Regions from separate parts of the Oceanimonas pelagia genome, predicted to be linked through region 2. Evidence: predicted binding sites of a transcription regulator. Region 2 holds the regulator's gene; each other region holds the start of a gene.

Region 1 (7,255 bases), 1.3 Mb from region 2:
CCTGTGCCCTGGTGGATGCCGCCCGGGAACTGGGCGTGGCGCCTCATGTGGGCATTACCGCGTCGTCCGATACCTTCTACCCCGGTCAGGAGCGTTACGACACCCACTCGGCCCGCATGCTGCGCCGGTTCCAGGGCAGCATGAAGGAATGGCAGGCGATGGGAGTGCTCAACTACGAGATGGAGTCGGCGACCCTGTTTACCATGTGTGCCAGCCAGGGCTTAAGGGCCGGCTGTGTGGCGGGGGTGGTCGTTAACCGCACCCAGCAGGAAATACCCGATGAAAGCAGCCTGAAGGACACCGAGCAAAGGGCCATCGACATTGTTATTGGCGCTGCCCGCCGGCTGGTGTAGACGCTGGACATGAGATGTGGGACTTCCCGTTTCCACATCTTCCGTTTCCCCGTTTCACTCACACACCAGCAGCTCCCGGGCGTTGGCCAGGGTGTTGTCGGTAATGCGGTTGCCGCCCAGCAGCCGGGCCAGTTCCTGCAACCGGTTTGCTTCATCCAGCTCCTGCATGCGGGTTTCGGTATGGTCGGCATCGCTGCTCTTGCTCACAAAGAAATGCTGATGGCCATTACCCGCCACCTGGGGCAGGTGCGTTATCACCAGCACCTGGGTGGACTCGCCCAGTTTACGCAGCAGTTTGCCCACCACGGCAGCGGTGGGGCCACTCACGCCCACGTCCACCTCATCGAAGATCAGCGTCGGCGTTTCCACCTTCTGGGCGGTGATCACCTGAATGGCCAAGCTGATGCGCGAAAGCTCGCCGCCTGAGGCCACCCGGGCCAGGGGGCTCAGGGGCTGGCCGGGGTTGGTGCTTACCAGAAATTCCACCCGGTCGATGCCCAGCGGCGAATACCCGGCGTCGGCATCGGCATTCACCTGGATTTCAAAACGGCCCTTTTCCATGCTGAGCTGGTGCAGGCTTTGGGTGATCTGCCTGTTCAGAGCCGCGGCATAACGCTGGCGACTCTGGCTCAGGCGCTCGGCGGCCTGTACAAAGTGTTCACGGGCCAGCTCCACTTCCTCATCCAGCCCTTGCAGCCGGTTGCTGTTGTGATCCATGTCTGCCAGCCGGGCCCTGAGCTGCTGATGAAAATCGAACAAGTCGGCGGCGGGCACATGGTGCTTGCGCGACAACTCCATCACCTTGCTCATGCGACTTTCCACCTCATGCAAGCGCTCCGGATCCAGTTCCAGCCGATCCAGATAGCGGCCCAGCTCGCTGTGACCTTCTTCCAGCTGAATAAGGCTGCCTTCCACCATTTCCAGCGCCGGGCCCAGGCGTGAGTCCATGACCACCAGCTCGTTCAGGGTTTTCAGCCCCTGGCGCAGCAGTTGCAGGGCGTTGCTTTCGTCGTTGTCGCCCAGCAGGTTGAGGGCCAGCTGGCAGTTGTTAAGCAGCTCGGCGCCGTTGGACAGCCGTTTGTGTTCGGCTTCCAGCTCGGGAAATTCATCTTCGGCCAGGGCCAGCTCGTCGAGTTCTGCCACCTGGTATTCCAGCAACTGGCGCTCGGCCTGCCATTTTTCCTGTTCGGCCTGCAACTGCCTGCGTTCGTTGCTGAGCTGGCGCCAGAGCTGATAGCCAGCGCTGGTCTGGGCCAGCAGCTGGTGGTGGCCGGCATAGGCGTCGAGCAGGGCGCGCTGGTGATCGGGCTTTTGCAGTTCCTGATGGGCGTGCTGGCCATGAATATTGACCAGCAGAGCGCCCAGCGCCTTGAGTTGCGACAGCGGCACCGGGGTGCCGTTGATGTAACCCCGGGAGCGGCCTTCCCGGCTCAGGGTGCGGCGCAGTATGCATTCATCCTGCTCGTCCAGCTCCTGCTCGCACAGCCAGGCCTTGACCCGGGGCAGCTTGTCGATGCGAAAACGGGCGCTGATGTCGGTTTTGTCGGCACCGGGGCGCACCGAGTCGGCGTCGGCGCGCTCACCCAGGGCCAGGGCCAGGGCGTCGATGGCAATGGATTTGCCGGCGCCGGTTTCGCCGGTAATGCTGGTCATGCCCTGGCGCAAGTCCAGCTCAAGAAAGGAAACGATGGCGAAATTGCTGATGGTGAGCTGAAGCAACATGATGATTCCCTGCAACAAAAATTATGCTGTATGGGAATACAGTATACTGTTGTTTTATACAGTGCAAGGTGGAGGTGGAAGATGAGGCGCAAGAGCTTGGAGGAGATCTCACTCCTCACGAGCCAGCGAAAGTACTCGCGTCAGTTGCCCGAACACCTCATAGCGCACGTTATAGTCATACAGCCGCACGCCATATTGCTGCCAGCTCTGCTCGGTCTTCTTGTAAGCCGGGCGCGGATCCTGCACCAGCACTTCGGTAATGAATTCCTTCAGCTCAGGGACTTCCGAGCGGGCACAGGCTTGCTCTGCCTCGGCGGAGAAGATGACCTCCATGCCCAGGTCCGGTGGTGCAGGGGCAAAACCACCGTGGGCATGGGGCACGGCGTCGGCCCAGGGCAAATAGGGCTTGAGGTCGACAATGGGCGTGCCGTCCACCAAATCAACCCCACCCAGCTCCAGCCATACCTTGCTGCCGCTTTTGCACATGTCGCGCAGTTCCACCACCGACAGGCCAATGGGGTTGGGCCGAAAGGTGGAGCGGGTGGAAAACACGCCCACCCGCTCGTTGCCGCCCAGACGGGGGGGCCGCACCGTGGGCTTCCAGCCCTGCTCCATGGTCTGGTGGAACACAAACACCAGCCACAAATGGCTGAACTCCCTCAGGCCGCGAAAGGCACTGGGGTCGTTATAAGGCGGCAGCATCTCCAGCTGTGCCCGGGCGCGGCTCACCAGCCCGGGCTGGCGTGGCACCGCGAATTTTTCCTTGTAGGGCGAGCGAATAATACCGATGGGGTCTAGCTTGATGGTGTTCACTCACTTACCTTCAGCGCTTGTCCACTGCACAGTACCTGTTCAAGGCAGCCGGGCATGTCTTCAAAGCGAATGCAGCGGTCCAGCAGAATGCCGTTGGCTCCCAGGTCGGCGGCGCGGCGGCGAATGTCGGCGCGGGCGTCGGCATCCTTCGGCGGCGGCTCGTTGGCCTCCACCTGACAGGCCTCACCTTCCACCGTGCCCAGGGTCACATAGTTCACGCCCTTGAGCTCATCGCGACCGTAGAGCGCCACGTTATTACCCTTGTAATAATCCTTGATGCCGGCGGGCGACACATTGCTGTTGAACCCCATGTTGGCGCAGCCGGAAAGAGTCAGGGCCACCAAGGCCATACCGAGAACACGCATGACAAATCCTTAATATCAGAGTGAGTTACCATTATTCTGCACCGGGCCGGGCAGAAGATCGAATGAAATTGCAAAAGCATGCACATCTGTTCTGTACAGTACCGTGGTGCCGTGGCGTACTTGTTTGTGGGGTGTACGGAACGCGATCACTTCCGTTGTGCTCAGCGGAGCTGAGAGTCAATGCTTCCCACAGGTTTCACCACCGCTCTAAATCCCTTAGAATACTGCGACTTTGCAGGTCTCAGTATTTGCAAAATGCAATAAAACAGGCGCAAGTACCGGGCCGTGGGGGAAAGGCCAAGCAAAACCCTTTGGGCGGTAGCGTGTCTCCAGGGCGCTGTTGATCAAATCAGAGCCGGAGCAGTAGGGCAAGATCATGAAAAAACCTTGTGTGGCAAGGCTTTCAGCGGGGTGAAAATTAAAACACTAGCAGCCAGTTTGTACACCGGAACGCACGTTTTTTGAAGAAAAATGTTGATTTTCAAGGATCGCTTTGACGATCTATCCCAGCTGTGATCATATGCTGTCTTTTCAACAGCAGAGCAGCACCATGAATGGACTCAGCCTTTGGGACCACCTTTCCGTCATCAGAGACCCATGTCAGCAGTGGAAAATCGAGCTCAAACTCGCCGATATCCTGTTTCTGACCATCGCGGCCGTTATTGGCGGCGCCGAGGGTTGGGAGGACATCGAGGATTTCGGACATGATCATCTTGATTGGTTGCGCCAGCACGGTGACTTCGAGAACGGCGTGCCGGTTCATGACACCATTGCTCGGGTGATGGGGATGCTGTCTGCGACAAAACTGCAGAAGAGCTTTGCGTCCTGGATGCAGGCTTGCTACGACGTGACTGAGGGCGAAGTGATTGCCGTTGACGGTAAAACCCTGCGGTGCAGCTATGACAAGGGCAAGCGTAAAGGGGCCATTCATATGGTATCTGCCTTCAATGCCGCCAATCAGGTGGTGCTGGGGCAGGTGAAAACCAGTGAGAAGTCCAATGAGATCACCGTCATTCCTGAGTTACTGGAGCTACTGAGCATTCGTGGTTGTCTGGTGACCATCGATGCCATGGGCTGTCAGCGAGCGATAGCCAAAAAGGTGCTTGACAAAGGGGCCGACTACCTGCTGGCTGTGAAAGGTAATCAGCCCAGCCTGGAAGCCGCTTTCAACGACTACTTCCGGTTGGACATGTTCCAGCAGGAAGACGCCAACGGCTATAGCATCCAGGAAGTCGGCCATGGTCGGAAGGAAACCCGGCTGAGCCTGGTGATGGAAGACTTGTCCATCTTGGGTGATCTGGAATATGAGTGGCCAGCACTGAAAACATTGGGAATTGTGGGGTCGATCCGGGAAGAGCGCAGCCAGCCCGTGAAAGAGCTGGATATTACGGTGCGTTACTATATCAGCTCGGCGCAGCTGTCGCCTAAGGAAATGCTGGAGGCTACTCGCTCGCACTGGTCAATCGAATCACAGCTGCACTGGCGGCTGGACGTGGGCATGCGGGAAGATGATTGTCGCATTCGCCGTGAGCAGGCTGGTGAAAACATGGCAGCCATTCGTCATATGGCGTTCAATGCCCTGAACAGTGATACCAGCTTTAAGGCTGGTATCAAACGTAAACAGAAGCGGGCAAGTCGCAATACCGAGTACCTATCGCAAGTCCTGTCAGGACTGGGGCTTTCGTAATCTTGCCCTGCCATGCCAATCAAACAGGGTGGCAGATCGGCAAAAAACGTCGCCATTTGTGAACGTTTAAGTTGCTTGTTAAACAACCGCTTGCCTTGCTCATTCACGCCGTGGAATTGGAATACTACTTTTGCCAAATCAATACCGATAGTTTGAACCTTCATGGCGGTCTCTCCAATCACAGTGATGAGTCATTATCCTACTTTGGCACATCGGATGCCGGTTTGAGAGGGGCGACCATTTCCATTAACAGCGCCCATGTAATCGGATCATGAGCAAGACATATAGCTCCTTGATTTAGGCAACCACTGCTTCGCAAGAGGTCATTAAAATAGAAAGAAATCAGCTTTTAGGTAAACGTTTATTTTGGACTTGCAGGTTAGTTGCTGCCAATCATTTTTCCTATTTTTAGGGGGGGGGATGAATAATAAAATAGACATTATTGGCGGGGTGAGAGAACGATTCGGTATTGATTGGCTTGAAAAGGGTAAGGGTGCTTTGCTCCTTGCGTTTGTTATTGGGGTTTCTGTACTGGGCAATATAAAGCTCTATATAGGTTCTCCTATGGTATGGCTGATTTTGTTGGCTCCTATTTTTATTTATAGTTTGCTTTGTAAGCGGCTGAGCGTGGCTTTTTTGATGGCTAACCCCTTCATTATTTTAATTTTTATGGGGTGGTTGATATTTGTTTCTGGAATCGCCTTGGCAGGCTGGCTACATGATGGAAAAGGTGTTTATACAATCATTAAATATTTAGTGATTATGCTTGTGTTGTTGGGGTGTATTCTTATTCAGCCAACTGAAAGGCAATTGGAGTTTTCACTTTATGCAGGCTTTGTAGTTTCATTTTTACCATTGTTGATTCTTATGCTAACTAGAAAGCATGAGCTATTGGTTATATTGGGTGATGGACGAGCTGGCTGGTATGCAGCATGGCCTGGTGTCGTATGGAAGACTGCAGCCTTGATATGGCCTATGGCACTTTGGAGTTATCTTAATAAAAGAAATTGGCGTTGTTATCTTCTTGTCGCCTCCTCTATGTTGGTGGTATCAATTGATGGAAGCAGAACAGCTATGCTGTGGATGGCTTTAACTTATATTTTGTTTTTCTTGGTGTTTTGTCTTTCCCGTCATTGGCCTGGATTGCGGCCTGGTAAACATATTGCTCTATTATCCACATTCTTGGTTGTTTTTCTGGTTTTACAGCCATCACTACTGAGCTGGGTGAATTTAGGTGGGCAGCCAGCCTTACTTGATGTTACTGAACTATCAGGGTCCACTATCGACAGGGTAGCTGCAGGGAATACTAGTACAAGAATGGAGATGTTATATATCGGATGGATGAGTGCTATAGCTGAATTTCCTTTTGGCGCCGGTTTTGGTCAGACTGTTGCCTTGGATGCTGGAGTGCCGACAGTCATTCATATGACCTATCTTCAGTTGTTGGCTGATACCGGGGTGTTAGGCTTAACAGGGTATTTGGCCATATTCGTAATACCTTTAATCGTTGTTGTCAGATTCATTGTTAATGGTGCAGGTAGCATTCATGAGAGGATTGGTTATGTTTTGCCTGCATCGAGTGGGATTTTACTTTATTTATTCTCAGGGCTTTTTCATCCTGTTAGTAACGAGTTGATGGAATGGATGGTTGTCTTGTTGTCAATTGCTGTGGTAATAACTCGTGTCCCGTATCGTAACTAGTGCCTTCTGGTTGTTGCTGGCCCATGTCGGTGGGTTGTTAATTCCTTTGATTGAATTGCCTGTGCTGGCCCGTGCTTTGGGGCCGAAAGAGTATGGCTTGGTTCTTTATGCACTGGGTGTAGCTTTAACTGCTTCAGTCTTTGTTGAGTTTGGGTTTGGTTTGAGTGGTGCCAGAGCCGTGGCCCAGCTTAAGGAAGATAAGTCTGAATTAGGGCAACTGGTTGCGGACTTGTTTTTGTCCAAGTTATTACTGCTTGGACTGGTTTTGTTAGCAGTTGCTCCTCTTTTTATATTCCAATTGGGAGGGACGAGTTTTCCTGTTAGTTGGGGGGTGTGGATCTCGATTTTTATTTTTTCCTTTGGCTTTAGCCCTATGTGGTACTTTATCGGATCTGAACGGCTGGTTCTGGTTTCTATATTTGATATTGTACTCCGAGTTGCTGGACTTGTAGCTGTAATCTTATTTGTGTCTGAGCCGGAGCATTCGGAGCGAGTGTTATGGATACAGGCCACTGTCGGGGCCTTGAATACTCTTGTTCCAACATTGTTGATGATAAGGGAAACAGGGTTTGGAAAGCTTGAACTTGGCCGGGCACTTTTGGCCATAAAAATCA
Region 2 (7,255 bases):
CCAGGTGAATATTCGCGGTTTCCGTGCGATCCATCTGCGCCATCACAGCCCCCTATTGTTCCTGTCTGGCCTGGTGAATATCTTTTGGCTGCACCAGGTCGCCGGTGTCGTTGCCCCAGGCATTGCGCTCGTAGGTGATCACCGCCGCCAGCTCCTTCAGCGCCAGTTGCTTGTCAAAGCTCTGCATGGCGGTACCCGCCTTGCCATACAGCACTATGTTGATGTGAGCGGCCCGGTCGTTCAGCACCAGCTCGCTGCTCCTGAGCGCCGGAAAGGCGCCGGGAATGCCTTCGCCATTGGCCTGATGACAGGCGGCACAGGCCTTCTGATAGACCTGCTCACCCAGCGTCATCAGCTCGTCCCTGCTCATGTTCATGGCCAGCAGTTCCTGCTCGGCGGCCCTGGCCTCGGCCTGCTCGGTTTTGCGCCGGGCCAGCCAGCCATCAAATTCCTCGGGAGAGCGGGCATCCACGACGATGGGCATAAAGCCGTGATCCTTGCCGCACAGCTCGGCGCACTGGCCACGATACAGGCCCGGCTGCTCGATGCGGGTCCAGGCCTCGTTGATAAAACCGGGAATGGCATCCTTTTTCACCGCGAAAGCCGGCACCCACCAGGAGTGGATCACATCGTCGGAGGTGATCAGAAAGCGCACCTTGCGCTCCGTGGGCAGCACCAGGGGATGATCCACCTCCAGCAGGTAGTGCTCCCGCTTGCGCACCTCACCGCTGATCTGTTGCGGCAGGGTAGCCAGCAGGCTGTAAAACTCCACGTCTTCGTCAAAGTAACGGTAATGCCACTTCCACTGAGAGCCGGTGATCTGCACGGTGAGATCCGGCTTTGAAGCGTCTTCCATCGCCACCAGGGTTTTGGTGGCGGGAATGGCCATGGCCACCAGAATGAGAAAGGGAATGATGGTCCAGAGGATCTCGACCCTGGTGCTTTCGTGAAACTGGGCTGCCCGGGCGCCTCTGGACTTGCGATGGTGAATAATGGCCCAGAACATGGCCCCGAACACCAGCAGACCGATGACCGCGCAGATGGTGAGAATGGTCATGTGCAGGCCATACACTTTCTGGCTGATTTCGGTGACCCCTTCGGTCATGTTGAGGCGGACCTGGGCCTCGGCGGGCAGGGTTGCCAGCAAGGACAACAGCAGCAAAATCGGCTTCACGCGCACCCCCATCGTTTCATCCTGTAACACCGGAGCACTTGAATTCGGCATTGGTGGCCGCCGAACGACCGCATCCCTTCCATTCGGCTGACTCTAAGTAAAGCAGCAGTTAAGGAAATGTAAAATATAAAGAAATGGGAGATTGGGGATTGGGGATTGGGGATTGGGGATTGGGGATTGGGGATTGGGGATTGGGGATTGGGGATTGGGGATTGGGGATTGGGGATTGGGGATTGGGGATTGGGGATTGGGGATTGGGGATTGGGGATTGGGGATTGGGGATTGGCAGGCCACCATAAGTTTGCGGCCTGCCGGGTCAAGCGGGTTTGTCAGAAGTCGCCGTTGCGGATCACCCCCACCGCCAGACCTTCGATAATCAGCTCCTGGGTACGCAAGTCCACCTCAATGGGCGACAGCTCCTCGTTTTCGGGCACCAGGCTGACCTTGCTGCCCTTGCGCTGAAAGCGCTTCACCGTGACTTCGTCGTCGAGCCGGGCCACCACCACCTGGCCATTGCGGGCCTCCCGGGTCTTGTGCACCGCCAGCAGATCACCGTCCATGATGCCGATATTCTTCATGCTCGTGCCCCGAACCCGCAGCAAAAAGTCCGCCGAGGGATGGAACAGGGCGGGATCGAGCCGGTAATGACTCTCGATGTGCTGTTGCGCCAGTATGGGTTCACCGGCGGCCACCCGGCCCACCAGCGGCAGGCCCTGTTCTTCTTCCGCCTCTTCCCCGGCCAGGCGAATGCCCCGGGAAGTACCGGGCATGATTTCAATCACGCCCTTTTTGGCCAGCGCCTTGAGGTGCTCTTCCGCCGCATTGGCGGACTTGAACCCCAGCACCCGGGCAATTTCCACCCGGGTGGGCGGCATGCCGGTTTGCTGAATGTGTTCCTTGATAATGTCCAGCACCTGCGACTGGCGGGGAGTAAGGGCTTTCATGGTGAAACCTGTCTGTTTATACAGTTAACTGTCAGTATATCCAGTAATGAGTCCAGAGCAAGTCCCAAAGCCTTTCACTTACCACAGCGCCAGCACCAGACCGGCAAAGATGGCCATGCCGACGTGGTTGTTGTTAAGAAAGGCGCGAAAGCAGGGCATGCGTTCCCGGTCGCGGATCAGCCGCTGCTGATACACAAACAGTCCGGCAGCCGCCAGCAGCCCCCAGTAAAAGGACGCGGCCAGCTCAAACACCCCACCCGCCGCCACCAGCAGCAACAGGGTGGCCAGCTGCAGCAGACCCACGATCAACTTGTCGCGGCGGCCAAACAGAATAGCGGTGGACTTGACCCCGATTTTGAGGTCGTCGTCCCGGTCCACCATGGCATACATGGTGTCGTAGGCCACGGTCCAGGTGAGGTTGGCGGCAAACAGCAGCCAGAGCCCGGGGGGCAGGCTGTTGCTCTGAGCGGCAAAGGCCATGGGAATGGCCCAGGAAAAGGCAATGCCGAGAAACAGCTGGGGCAGATGAGTCACCCGCTTCATAAAGGGATAGAGCGCCGCCCAGAACAGGCCGGCAAAGGCCAGACCAATGGTGAGGGCATTGGTGGTCAGCACCAGCACAAAGGAAATGCCCACCAGCAGGGCGAAAAAGCCCAGTGCCTGGCGCTCGGTGAGTTCACCGGCGGGCAGCGGCCGGGCATGGGTACGCTTGACGTGGCCGTCGATATGGCGATCGGCGTAGTCGTTGATCACACAGCCGGCGGAACGCATGGAAAACACCCCGGCCACAAACACCAGCAGCAACCAGGGGGATGGCAGGCCCTCGGCGGCAATCCACAGCGCCCACAGGGTAGGCCACAACAGCAGCAGGGTGCCGATGGGCTTGTCGAGCCGGGCCAGAGCCAGGTAGGCGCGCCAACGCGGCCGTGAAAAAGAAGTCAGGGTGGTCATTACACTATATTCCGGTAGGGTGCCGAAGCCGGCAGAAAGAGTTCGGTCACCAGCACCCGGGCGGCACCGGTGCTGAGAGTGGAGCGCCGGGCCCAGGGCAAGGTATCGCTCAAGGCGGCATTGAACCCGGCACGGGTCTGCAACCGCCGATACTCCACCGCGGAGAGCTCGGCAAGATCAAAGGGAGTCCGTTGCAGATCCGTCGCTTCAAACATCAACTCTCCCAGCGCCTTGCTGCCCAGCCCGGCCAGTGCCGGCAATGCCGCTTGCGTGGCGGAGGAATAGAGCGAGCTGGCGTACACCCAGGGCACCTCATCGCACAACAGCAACACTTCCCGGCAATAGGCCTGCCCGGCCTGAAGGCGCTCCACCTGAGCCGGCGTGAGCGGACGCAACACCGAATCGGACAATACCTGTACCCGGAAGTGCCGGCAGTGACGACGCAGCCGCCGGGTCAGCGAGCCCGGCTCGTGCAGCCAGTCGCCCAGGGCGGATGACGCCGGTGCTGAACGGCCCCAGCGCCAGTCACTGTCGACACTGGGCGTCATGGTTGTTTGCTGAAGTGGCAAAGACATAAAAATGACTTGGGTCCTGCTTTGGCGGTAACATCACCACCGCATTTTCGGGCCATGATACAGAAAACCGTCGACGGACTTGACCGCACCGGCAAATATTTAAACAATGCCCGCTCTCTCATTGCTCGGAGACTCATATGTTTCGGTTACTTGCCCTCTGCCTGCTGCTGGCGGCCCCGGGCACGCTCAGCGCTCAGGAGGAAACGGCGGCACCCGCCGGGCCCATATACTACACCATGACACCGGACATTATTACCAACTACCAGAACTCCGGGCAAAACCTGGGCTATGTGCGGGTGGCGGTGGAGCTGATGCTGGAGCGCCCGGAGCAACTGACGGTAGTGGAAGAGAATATGCCGCTGCTGCGGGATGCGCTCAACGACTTGCTGGCGGAAAAAAGCCGGCAGGAAATCCGCTCCCTGCCGGCCCGGGCCGGGCTGGCCGATGAGGGCCGGGAGCGGCTCAACGAGCTGCTGTTGCAGGAAACCGGGCAAACGCCGGTACGCCGCCTGCTGTTTACCACCTTCCTTTATCAGTAACCCGCCGGCGATTGTCCAGCCAGGCCTGCAACAAGCCGATGAGCGCGCCGCCCAGGTGCGCCATGTTAGCCACCGGCGTGCCCAGCAGGTCGGCAAAGCCCAGCACCAGCCACACCAGCATAAACACCGCCATGCCGTCGGGCAGGCCCATGCCCCGAGCCGGGTTGAGCCGGCCGCTGAACCAGACATAGGCCAGCAGCGCATACACCACTCCCGACAGGCCGCCAAAGCGCGGGCCGCTGGCCCAGAACTGCAGCAGGTTGGGCAGCACCGCCGCCACCAGCAGCAGCACCAGCAGCTTGCCGCTGCCCAGCCGCCGCTCCACCATGCCGCCCAGGTACCACCACCAGAACAGGTTGAATACCAGGTGCATCAGGGAAAAGTGCATCAGCGCCGGGGTAAAGGCGCGCCAGAATTCGGTGCCCAGCAGCCATTCGGCCCGGGGCGGAAACGACAGCACCCCAAACATGGGCAGGCCCAGCCAGCTCAGGCCGTAAACCAGCAGGCAGGCCAGCAGCACCAGCAGATTCACCGGCCCGGTCTGGCGCAGCAGGTCGCTGATCCAGCCGGTTTGCCGGGCCCCGTCGGTAAAGCGGGCGTGGCTGTCGCCCCGCTTCCAGGACGCTTCCTGGTAGCGGGGATGAAACGGCTCGGCCAGAAAACGCTTGACCTCCCGCTGGGCCTGCTCGAAACGGGATTCGTCCACCAGCCAGATATGCACGTTACCGTCGTCGTCCTGAGTCAGCTCGCAGTGCAGGCCAAGCTCACTCAGATAGTCCACAAAGGCCTGGGCCCGGCGCGGCTCGTCGAGCACCAGCAGCGCCTTCACGACTGGCCGACCACCGGCTGGCTGCGCCGCCAGGCCTCGAAGCCGCCGTCCAGGCTGTAGACTTCCTCAAAGCCCTGATTCACCAGATACTGGGCCGCGCCCTGACTGCTGATGCCGTGATAACACATCACGATCACCGGCACGTCGTAATCCACCTCATTGGTAAAGGCCACCAGGCTGTCGTTGGTCAGGTGAAAGGCGCCTTCGGCGTGCGCCAGGGCAAAGGACTGGGGGTCGCGAATATCCACCAGCCGGGCCCGGCCCTCGCTCAGCATGATGTGGGCGTCGTCCACCGAAATATGGGCAAACTGATCCATGAATTCCTCCTCATTAATGTGGCGCCAGTGTACCCAATTCGGCTTCAGCCGCCCAGATAGGCGTTACGCACCCGCTCGTTCACCAGCAGGGCGGCACCGGTATCGGCCAGCACCACCCGGCCGTTTTCCAGCACATAGCCCCGGTCGGCCAGCTTGAGCGCCTGGTTGGCGTTCTGCTCCACCAGAAAGATGGTCATGCCCTTTTCCTTGCGCAGCCGGGCGATGGTGTCGAAAATCTGATTGATGATAATGGGCGCCAGCCCCAGAGAGGGTTCGTCCAGCAGCAGCAGCCGGGGTTTGCTCATCAGCGCCCGGCCGATGGCCAGCATCTGCTGCTCGCCGCCGGACATGGTGCCGGCGCGCTGATGACGCCGCTCCTTGAGCCGGGGAAACATGGCAAACACCTCGGCCATCAGGCCGGTGTGCTCGCGCCTGTCCACGAAAAAGGCGCCCATGTGCAGGTTTTCTTCCACCGTAAGCCGGGCGAAGATGCGCCGTCCTTCCGGCACAATGGCGATGTCCCGGCGCATGATGGCGGCGGTATCCAGTTCGGACAGGTCCTGGCCCTCAAACACCACCCGGCCCCGGGACGGCCGGGGATCGCCGCAGATGCTCATCATTAATGTGGTCTTGCCGGCGCCGTTGGCGCCGATCAGGGTGACGATCTCCCCCTGCTCAATATGCACGGTCACGTCTTCCAGCGCCTGGATCTTGCCGTAATGGGCACAGATATTGTCGACATGCAGCATCAGGCTTCTCCCAGGTAGGCGTTGATCACATCGGGATGGCTGCGCACCGCCTCGGGGCTGCCGTCCGCCAGGGGCCGGCCCTGGTTGACCACGTAAATATGATCGGAAATGTCCATCACCAGCTTCATGTCGTGCTCGATCAGCAGCACGCTGACCCCTTCGTTATCGCGCAGATCCTGGATCAGCCGGTTCAGCTCCTGAGTCTCGTTCGGATTCAGCCCCGCCGCAGGCTCGTCCAGCATCAGCAGGGCCGGTCGTGCCGCCATGCAGCGGGCGATCTCCAGCCGGCGCTGCTGACCATAGGCCAGGTTGCCGGCGGCGCGGTTGGCAAATTCGGTGAGATTGACCTTTTCCAGCCAGTAATGGGCCCGCTCCAGCCCTTCCCGTTCGGCCCGGCGAAAGCCCGGAGTTTTCAGCAGGCCGGCGAGAAAGTGGGTGTTGAGGTGGGCATGCTGAGCCACCAGCAGGTTTTCCAGCACCGTCATCTCCTTGAACAGGCGCACATGCTGAAAAGTGCGCACCATCCCTAACCGGGCAATCTTGTGGCCGGGCAGACCGGCGATGGCCTGGCCACGAAAGTTGACATTGCCGCCACTGGGCCGGTAAAAGCCCGACAGGCAGTTGAACACGGTCGTTTTACCGGCGCCGTTGGGGCCGATGATGGACACGATTTGCCGTTCGTTCATGGTAAGCGCCACCCCGTCCACCGCCACCAGGCCGCCAAAGCGCATGGTGAGGCCGGATACCTTCAGCAGTTCACTCATGATTTCAGCTCCATGTGGGGGCGATGCATCGGCAGCAGCCCTTGAGGCCGCCAGATCATCATCAGCACCATCAGCAGGCCAAACAGCAGCATGCGGTACTCGTTAAATTCCCGGGTCAGCTCCGGCAGTATGGTCATGATGATGGCCGCCAGCACCACACCAATCTGCGAGCCCATGCCCCCCAGCACCACGATGGCCAGAATGATGGCCGACTCGATAAACACAAAGGACTCGGGGCTGATAAAGCCCTGCCGGGCGGCAAAGAAGCAGCCGGCAAACCCCGCAAAGGCCGCCCCTATGGTAAAGGCGCTGAGCTTGATCAGGGTGGGGTTAAGCCCGAGGGAGCGGCAGGCGATTTCATCCTCGCGCAGCGCCTCCCAAGCCCGCCCCAGGGGCATGCGCAGCAGGCGGTT
Region 3 (7,255 bases), 1.6 Mb from region 2:
GCACCGGCCACAACCGGAATGGCTGGCGATGTTCGGGCTTCAGGGTTTCGGGTATGCGCCAGGCCAGTGCCAGGGTCACCAGGGTGCCGATGATCGCCAGCAGCACGAAAATGCTGTGCCAGTGACCGACCAGCAGCAGGTAGCCGCCAACGATGGGGGCCACCAGCGGCGCCAGGGTCATGACCAGGATCACCAATGACATCACCCGGGCAAACATGTCCCGTTCAAACATGTCTCGCAGCAGGGCGTTGAGCACCACGGAGCCGGCGGCACCCCCCAGTGCCTGCAACAGCCGAAAGGTCATCAGGGTTTCAATGCTGTCGGCAACGGCGCAGCCGATGCTGGCCAGGGTAAACAGCGCCAGTCCGCCGAGCATGACCGGCTTGCGGCCCACGGTGTCGGCCAGCGGGCCGTAAAACAGCTGCCCCAGGGCAAACCCCGCCAGAAACACGCTGATGGTGAGCTGGGCCTGGGACACCGGCACCCCCAGATCCCGCGCTATGGTGGGCAGGCTGGGCAGATACATGTCGATGGCCAGGGGAGTCAGCCCGGCCAGGCTGGCCAGTAACAACAACAATGAAAAGGGCAGGGCCATAAGGTCACCAGAAGTTACAAAAGAAACATCATGATAGCACTGCCGTCGGCCCCCTTGTCAGGGCGTGTAAGGATAAATATGCAACCGGGGGATCAGCGGCTCGCCGCCAATGCGGGCGGCCCGGCGCTTGCGGGGTTTGGCGGGCGGGTAATCACACAGGGGAGTCACCGCCGGGGGGGCGTCCTGACACAGCAGCAGGGGTAAATGGGCTTTGTACTGCTGCTGGCGGGGAGTGAGCGGCTCGCTCCAGCGCACATTGACCATGGGGTGGGTTTTTACCGGCCGGCGCAGGCGCAGTTCCACATGTGCCGGCAGGCGTTTAACGTCGTAAATTTCCCGATCCACACACTGCATCCAGGTATGTGGATCGGTCAGCGGAGGCGGGTTCAGCCGGCTTTGCATCAGCTGCGCCACCAGCTTTTGTTTGTCGACTTTTTGAATAATCTGCTTGTTGGCCCAGGTAAAGCCCAGCCGTGAAGCCCCATGAGGCAGCAGGGTCAGCTGGCGATAAACCTGCAGGGTAATGAGCCCGGGAAAGGTGTCGTGCACCAGGGTGAATTTCTTGTCTTTATCGTCCAGCCGCTGCACCAGGGCACGAAAGGCGAGTTTGAGCCGGTTAACCTCGTTGAGCCGAGGCTCAAGCTCGGCCCGAGCAGAGGCGGGCAGCACGATAAACCCCGGCAGCCGAAAACTGGCCTTGGCGGAGCAGTCGGGCTGAAGATGCCAGCGGCCATAGGCGGAAAGGGCAGCGTTGAGGGCGGCCTTGCCGGTGACTTGTTCCTGCACCGGAATGTGCTCAACGGGATCGTGCTCCTTGCCCTGGGGTACCTCGGGCAGGCGATAGCAGCAGGCCAGGGGGGGAGTTCCGGCCCGTTCGTTAATCAGGCCGCGCAAATCGGCGAGGGCCGACTCCAGCAAGGACATGGTGTGATTCAGCTCGGCGGCGAGGGTGAACATATATTTTATGCCAACATACACATGGTGCGATTAATAATAGCCCGTCTGAAAGAAAACACAATCCTTAAGCAGCAGCACGGTTCACAGGGTTTTTATTTAACATAAACACTCGAGGTACGTAGATGTCATAAAAAAAGCCAGGTACAAAATCCGTGTACCTGGCTCAGGGGAATGGCTCATTGGCTGAGCCGTGCGCTAGTAAGAGAACACCCGACGCCGGGCGCCCTCTGTTTAAATTCTAGACTTTAATCCCGAGTCTGCCAGCCATGTTCACAAAAAGGAGGCACATCGGCAACTTGCAACTCGGCAGCGGCTTGAGTACTGTATTTACATACAGATAAGGAGTCCACCATGGCCGTAGAAGTACAATATCGCGTAGTGCGTAACGGAATCGAAAAAATGACTTTTACCAACAAGAAAGAGGCGGATGCCTACGACCGCCTGCTGGATCTGGCCGAACACATTGAAACCGTGCTGGAGCAGGCTCCGGTCAGCCTGAATGAACAGGATCGGGAAGCGCTGGCGCTGTTCCTGGCTCAGCACCAGGCGGAGTTGTCCGGCCCGAAGAAAACACCGGCCAGGAAAGCGGCCAAAACTGCGCCGGAAGCCGCCAAGGCCGTGGCCTGATGGTGCCCGCCCGGCGTCACAGCGCACTGCCAGCCTAGCTATACAGGGTGCGGTACAACCCGGGTTGCTCCAGCAGCTCGTGGTGCGTGCCGGACTGGCTGATCCTGCCGTCTTCAAATACGATAACCCGGTCAGCCTGGCGCACCGAGCTCAGCCGGTGCGCCACTATCAGGGTGGTGCGCCCGTGCAGAAAGCCCGACAGCGCCTGATGCAACCGTTGCTCGGTGTCGGTGTCGAGGGCCGAGGTGGCTTCGTCCAGGATCACGATGGCCGGATCCTTCAGGATCATGCGGGCCACCGCCAGTCGCTGTTGCTGGCCGCCCGAAAGGCGCACGCCGCGCCGGCCGATTTCCGTATCCAGGCCCTTGTCCATGGCCGCCACCACGTCATCCAGTTGCGCCACCTTCAGGGCTTGCCAGATGGCTTCGTCGTTGTGCTCATCGCCCAGGTTCAGGTTGGCACGCACCGTGTCATTAAACAGCACCGGCTGTTGCAGCACGGTAGCCACATGCTCGCGAATGGTGGCAAAGCCGATGTCGTGGCTGCTGACGCCGCCAAAGCGAATGTCGCCGCTGTCGGCGGGGTAGAGGCCCAGCAACAACTGAATAAAGGTCGACTTGCCACCGCCGCTGGCGCCCACCAGCGCCACCTTTTCGCCGGCGGTGATGTTCAGGCTGATATCATCCAGTACCCGCCGTTCGCCGTCGTATGAAAAACACAGGTTGCGGACGTCGATGGGCAGGGTAGTGACGCCGGCAAAGGGGTTCACCTTGCCGGTGGCTTCCACTTCGCCCCCCAGGGCCAGCATGGCGTTGATGCGCTTGCGGGCGGCGTCGGCGGCGTAAAAGGAATACTGCATATTGAGCAACTCCTGCACCGGTCCCATCATGAACCAGAGGTAACTGAACACCGCAAAAATCTGGCCCACGGTCAGATCCGTGTACAGCACCATGATCATGCCCACGGCCCGGAACAGCTCCACCCCGGACAAAAACAGCAAAAAGCTGGCTTTGCCGGCGGCCTCGCTTTTCCAGTGATATTCAATGGCGGTGTCGCGCACGCCCCGGGCCCGATCGATCACCCGCAGCAGATAGTGACGCTCGCGGTTGGCCGCGCGGATTTCCTGAATGCCGTCCAGGGTTTCCACCAGTGCCTGCTGAAACAGTTCAAAGGCCCTGTTTTCGTTGCGCTTGAGGTATTTCACCTTGGCGCCCAGACGACTGGAAAAGAACACCACCACCGGATTCAGCAGCAGAATAAAGAGCCCCAGTTGCCAGTTCAGCAACAGCAGCACCACGGCAGTGCCCACCACGCTCAGCAGGCTGATCAGCAGCCGGCTCAGGGTTTCCCCCAGAAACCGGTCGAGGGTTTCCACGTCGGTGATGTAATGAGAGCTGACGCTGCCGGCGCCCACCGACTCAAAGGCGCGCAGGGGCGTTCGCATCAGCTGGCGGGTGAGCCGGCGCCGGATCTGAAAGGTAATGTGTTTGGCCACCCGGGCAAATTGCCGTCCCTGCAGAATATTGAACACCAGCGCCATGAAGCGCAGCAACAGGGTCAGCAGCAGCACCGCCAGAATGTAGCCCACGCCGGTCTGCCACTGGCCGGGTAATACGGGGCTCAGCCAGGCCACCAGGGTGCCGGGTTGCTCCAGCAGCACTTCGTCCACCAGCAACGGCATCAGCAAGGGCACAGGCACCGCCAGCAGGGTGCCGGCAATGGCCAGCAGGTGCGCCCGGATCAGCAAGCTTTTGTGGCGTCGCATCATGCCGGTGAGCACGGACCAGTGCAAAACCCCGGTGTTCGGTTCTTTTTTATTCATCCATCACCATCATTGGTTTTCATTTTCCCAAAGGGCAGGTAAGTTAAGCCAAAATTGCCAACCCGCTGACACCATGAGTGAAAAAAACGCATTTTATCAAAGCCTGACCGCGCAGGCACTGGCCCTGTGTGACGGGGAGCCCAACCGCATTGCCAAGCTGGCCAACCTTTCCGCCCTGCTGAACCTGTCGCTCGACAGGATCAACTGGGTGGGTTTTTACCTGCGCGAGCAGAATGAACTGGTGCTGGGCCCGTTTCAGGGCAAGCCGGCCTGTGTGCGCATTCCCATGGGCAAGGGTGTCTGTGGCACCGCCGCCGCCGCCAATGCGGTGCAGCGGGTAGCGGATGTGCATGCCTTTGCCGGCCACATCGCCTGCGATGCGGCCAGTAATTCCGAAATTGTACTGCCCCTGGCTGATGACAACGGTGTGGTGTGGGGGGTGCTCGACATCGACAGCCCGGTTCACGCCCGCTTTGACGCAGAGGATGAGGCGGGCCTGGCCGATCTGGTGCAGCGGGTACTGCCCTTGCTGTAACATGCCGGGGTCGCTTTTGTTTGCGGTCCCCTTATAATGTGAAGGTTTCAACGGGCGGTGCGCCCACTGGTTTCAAACCCCAAGGTATTTCATGGAAAACTCCGAAAAACTGAAGAACAGCAAAGAAGTCATCGCCTACCTGGCCGAGCGCTTTCCCGAGTGTTTTGTTGCGGCCGGCGAAGCCAAGCCGCTCAAGATTGGTATCTTTCAGGATCTGGCCGAACGCATGGCCGAGGATCCCAAGGTATCCAAAACCCTGCTGCGCACCGCCCTGCGCCAGTACACTTCCAGCTGGCGTTACCTGCACGGCCTCAAGGCCGGCATGAGCCGCGTTGATCTGGACGGCAACCCCTGTGGCGAGCTGACTCAGGAGCACATCGATCACGCCAAACAGGCCCTCAAGGACAGCAAGGAAAAGGTCTTCGGTCCGCGCAAGGAAAAGCCCGCCGGCAAAAAGCCCCGCCCGCGGGTGAAAAAGGTCGATCCTGCGAAACTCGCCGTTGAGCAAAATGTCAAAGTATTGCTGGGCAAGTCTCCGGTTCCCGCTACCATTAAGGAAGTGACCCGGGACGATGTTCAGGTGGAGCTTAAAACCGGCATGTCGGTTCGCGTCAAGTTCGATCACATAGTTCTCTGAGGAGTAGGGTTTGATCAGTCACGGAATTCGTTTTTCCCTGGTGGCCGCCGCCGTGCTGGCTGCCGGGCTGGCCCGGGCGGTCACGCCGGCCATTGAGGCCGATGCCATTCCGGTTCTGGCCCCGGAAAGCCAGCATGCGGTCGCGGCCAAGCGGATTACCGCGCTGTTCACCCGCTCTCACTACAAGCAGTTCAGGCTGGATGATGCCTTTTCCGAGGCGATCTTTGATCGTTACATCGAAAGCCTGGACTACAGTCGCAATATCTTTACGCGGGAAGACATTCGCCGCTTTGAGCGCTACCGCGACAGCTTTGACGATCTGCTGCGGGCCGGCCGGCTTGATGCCGCCTTTGACATGTACAACGAAAGCCTGAAGCGCCGTTACGAGCGTCTCGGTTATGCCCTGTCGTTGCTCGATGAGCCGATGGACTTCGACAGCGCCGAAGACTATCAGTTTGACCGCTCCGAGGCCGACTGGCCCGCCAGCCAGCGAGAACTGGACGAACTGTGGCGTAAACGGGTGAAATTTGACGCCCTGAGCCTGGCCCTGGCCGACAAGGACTGGAACGAAATCAAGAACACCCTCACCAAGCGCTACAACAACGCCATCAAGCGCCTGTCCCAGAGCGAAAGTGAGGATGCCTTTCAGAGTTTTGCCAATGCCTTTGCCCGGGCCATTGAGCCGCACACCAGCTACCTGAGCCCGCGCAACGCCGAGCGTTTTGAAACCGAAATGAACCTCTCCCTGGAAGGCATCGGGGCCGTGTTGCAGGCGGAAGACGACTACACCGTAATCCGCTCTCTGGTTCCGGGCGGTCCGGCGGCCAAGTCCAGCGAGCTGCAGCCCGACGACCGCATCATCGGGGTGGGGCAGTCTGCCGACAAAATCACCGATGTTATCGGCTGGCGGCTGGATGAAGTAGTGGATCTCATCAAGGGGCCGAAAGGCACCAAGGTGTGGCTGCAAATTCAGCGCGGCCAGGCCGTGGCCGCCACGCCGCGTATTATCGAACTTACCCGCGACACCGTGCGTCTGGAAGACAGGGCCGCCAACGGCAAGGTGCTGGAGGTGAATGACCAGCGCATTGGCGTGATTGAGATCCCCAGCTTTTACGTCAACCTGAGCGTGGACGTGGCCCGGGAGATCGACAAGCTCAAGCAGCAACAGATTCAGGGCCTGGTGATCGACCTGCGTGCCAACGGCGGCGGCGCCCTGACCGAGGCTTCGGCACTCACCGGCCTGTTTATCGACAGCGGCCCGGTGGTGCAGATCCGCGACGGCCTGGGCCGAATTTCGGTGAACGGCGACGACGATGACCGCATCAGTTACGACGGCCCCATGGCAGTGCTGGTGGATCGCTATTCCGCCTCGGCGTCGGAAATTTTTGCCGCCGCCATGAAGGACTACGGCCGGGCGGTGATCCTGGGCGAAAACACCTTTGGCAAGGGCACGGTGCAGCAGCACCGCAGCCTGTCGCGCATCTATGATCTGTATGAAAACCCCATGGGCTTTGTGCAGTTCACCATTGCCAAGTTTTACCGCATCAACGGCGGCAGCACCCAGAACCGGGGGGTGAGCCCGGACATTCCGTTCCCCACCGCGGTGGAAGCCGAAGAAACCGGGGAGAGTCTGGAGAAAAACGCGTTGCCCTGGGATCAGATAGAGAGCCTGGAATTCGCCCATGTGCAGGACTTGTCGCCCTACCTGCCCAAGCTGCGTCAGCGTCACCTGGCGCGCATAGAGCAGGATCCGGAGTTCGCCTATGTGTTTGAGGACATTCGCGAGTACCGCAAACTCAAGGACAAGGACTCGGTATCCCTGAACCTGGCCGAGCGCAAGGCCGAGCTCAACGAGCAGGACGCCAAATCCCTGGAGCGCCTCAACGCCCGGCTGAAACGCGCTCACAAGCAGCCGGTCAGCACCCTGGACGAAGCGCCCAAGGACTTTGAGCCCGAAGACAGCTATTTGCTGGAAGCCGCCCGCATTACCGCCGATCTGGCCAGGCTGCTGGGCTGAGTGTTTGCCAATCGGGGCCTTTGCGGCCCCGTTTTTTCACGTCTTTCCTCTTCATTATTTTAACG

Evidence for each region. Region 2 encodes LexA, which represses DNA repair genes until DNA is damaged. Its sites were predicted from a motif close to ANCTGTNTNNNNANACAGNT; they were not measured.
Region 1: the regulator LexA is predicted to act here: its motif matches at 2,120-2,139, upstream of recN (DNA repair protein RecN).
Region 3: the regulator LexA is predicted to act here: its motif matches at 1,872-1,891, upstream of PU634_RS07070 (YebG family protein).

The regions. Positions count from the first base shown of each region.
Region 1 is NZ_CP118224.1:824,791-832,045, forward strand. It holds gene udp (uridine phosphorylase) at 1-353, shown strand, start outside; gene recN (DNA repair protein RecN) at 408-2,075, opposite strand; gene tsaA (tRNA (N6-threonylcarbamoyladenosine(37)-N6)-methyltransferase TrmO) at 2,184-2,888, opposite strand; gene rcsF (Rcs stress response system protein RcsF) at 2,885-3,253, opposite strand; gene PU634_RS03870 (ISAs1 family transposase) at 3,804-4,940, shown strand; partial or broken gene PU634_RS03875 (IS110 family transposase) at 4,952-5,104, opposite strand; gene PU634_RS03880 (O-antigen ligase family protein) at 5,361-6,641, shown strand; gene PU634_RS03885 (oligosaccharide flippase family protein) at 6,622-7,255, shown strand, end outside.
Region 2 is NZ_CP118224.1:3,082,984-3,090,238, forward strand. It holds gene ctaD (cytochrome c oxidase subunit I) at 1-34, opposite strand, end outside; gene coxB (cytochrome c oxidase subunit II) at 53-1,174, opposite strand; gene lexA (transcriptional repressor LexA) at 1,504-2,118, opposite strand; gene ubiA (4-hydroxybenzoate octaprenyltransferase) at 2,197-3,069, opposite strand; gene PU634_RS14755 (chorismate--pyruvate lyase family protein) at 3,069-3,617, opposite strand; gene PU634_RS14760 (flagellar basal body-associated FliL family protein) at 3,782-4,183, shown strand; gene glpG (rhomboid family intramembrane serine protease GlpG) at 4,161-5,012, opposite strand; gene glpE (thiosulfate sulfurtransferase GlpE) at 5,009-5,329, opposite strand; gene PU634_RS14775 (ATP-binding cassette domain-containing protein) at 5,374-6,078, opposite strand; gene livG (high-affinity branched-chain amino acid ABC transporter ATP-binding protein LivG) at 6,078-6,842, opposite strand; gene PU634_RS14785 (high-affinity branched-chain amino acid ABC transporter permease LivM) at 6,839-7,255, opposite strand, start outside.
Region 3 is NZ_CP118224.1:1,487,953-1,495,207, forward strand. It holds gene PU634_RS07060 (Bcr/CflA family multidrug efflux MFS transporter) at 1-595, opposite strand, end outside; gene PU634_RS07065 (DNA replication terminus site-binding protein) at 653-1,552, opposite strand; gene PU634_RS07070 (YebG family protein) at 1,904-2,179, shown strand; gene PU634_RS07075 (ABC transporter ATP-binding protein) at 2,214-4,001, opposite strand; gene msrC (free L-methionine (R)-S-oxide reductase MsrC) at 4,075-4,536, shown strand; gene proQ (RNA chaperone ProQ) at 4,628-5,173, shown strand; gene prc (carboxy terminal-processing peptidase) at 5,184-7,190, shown strand.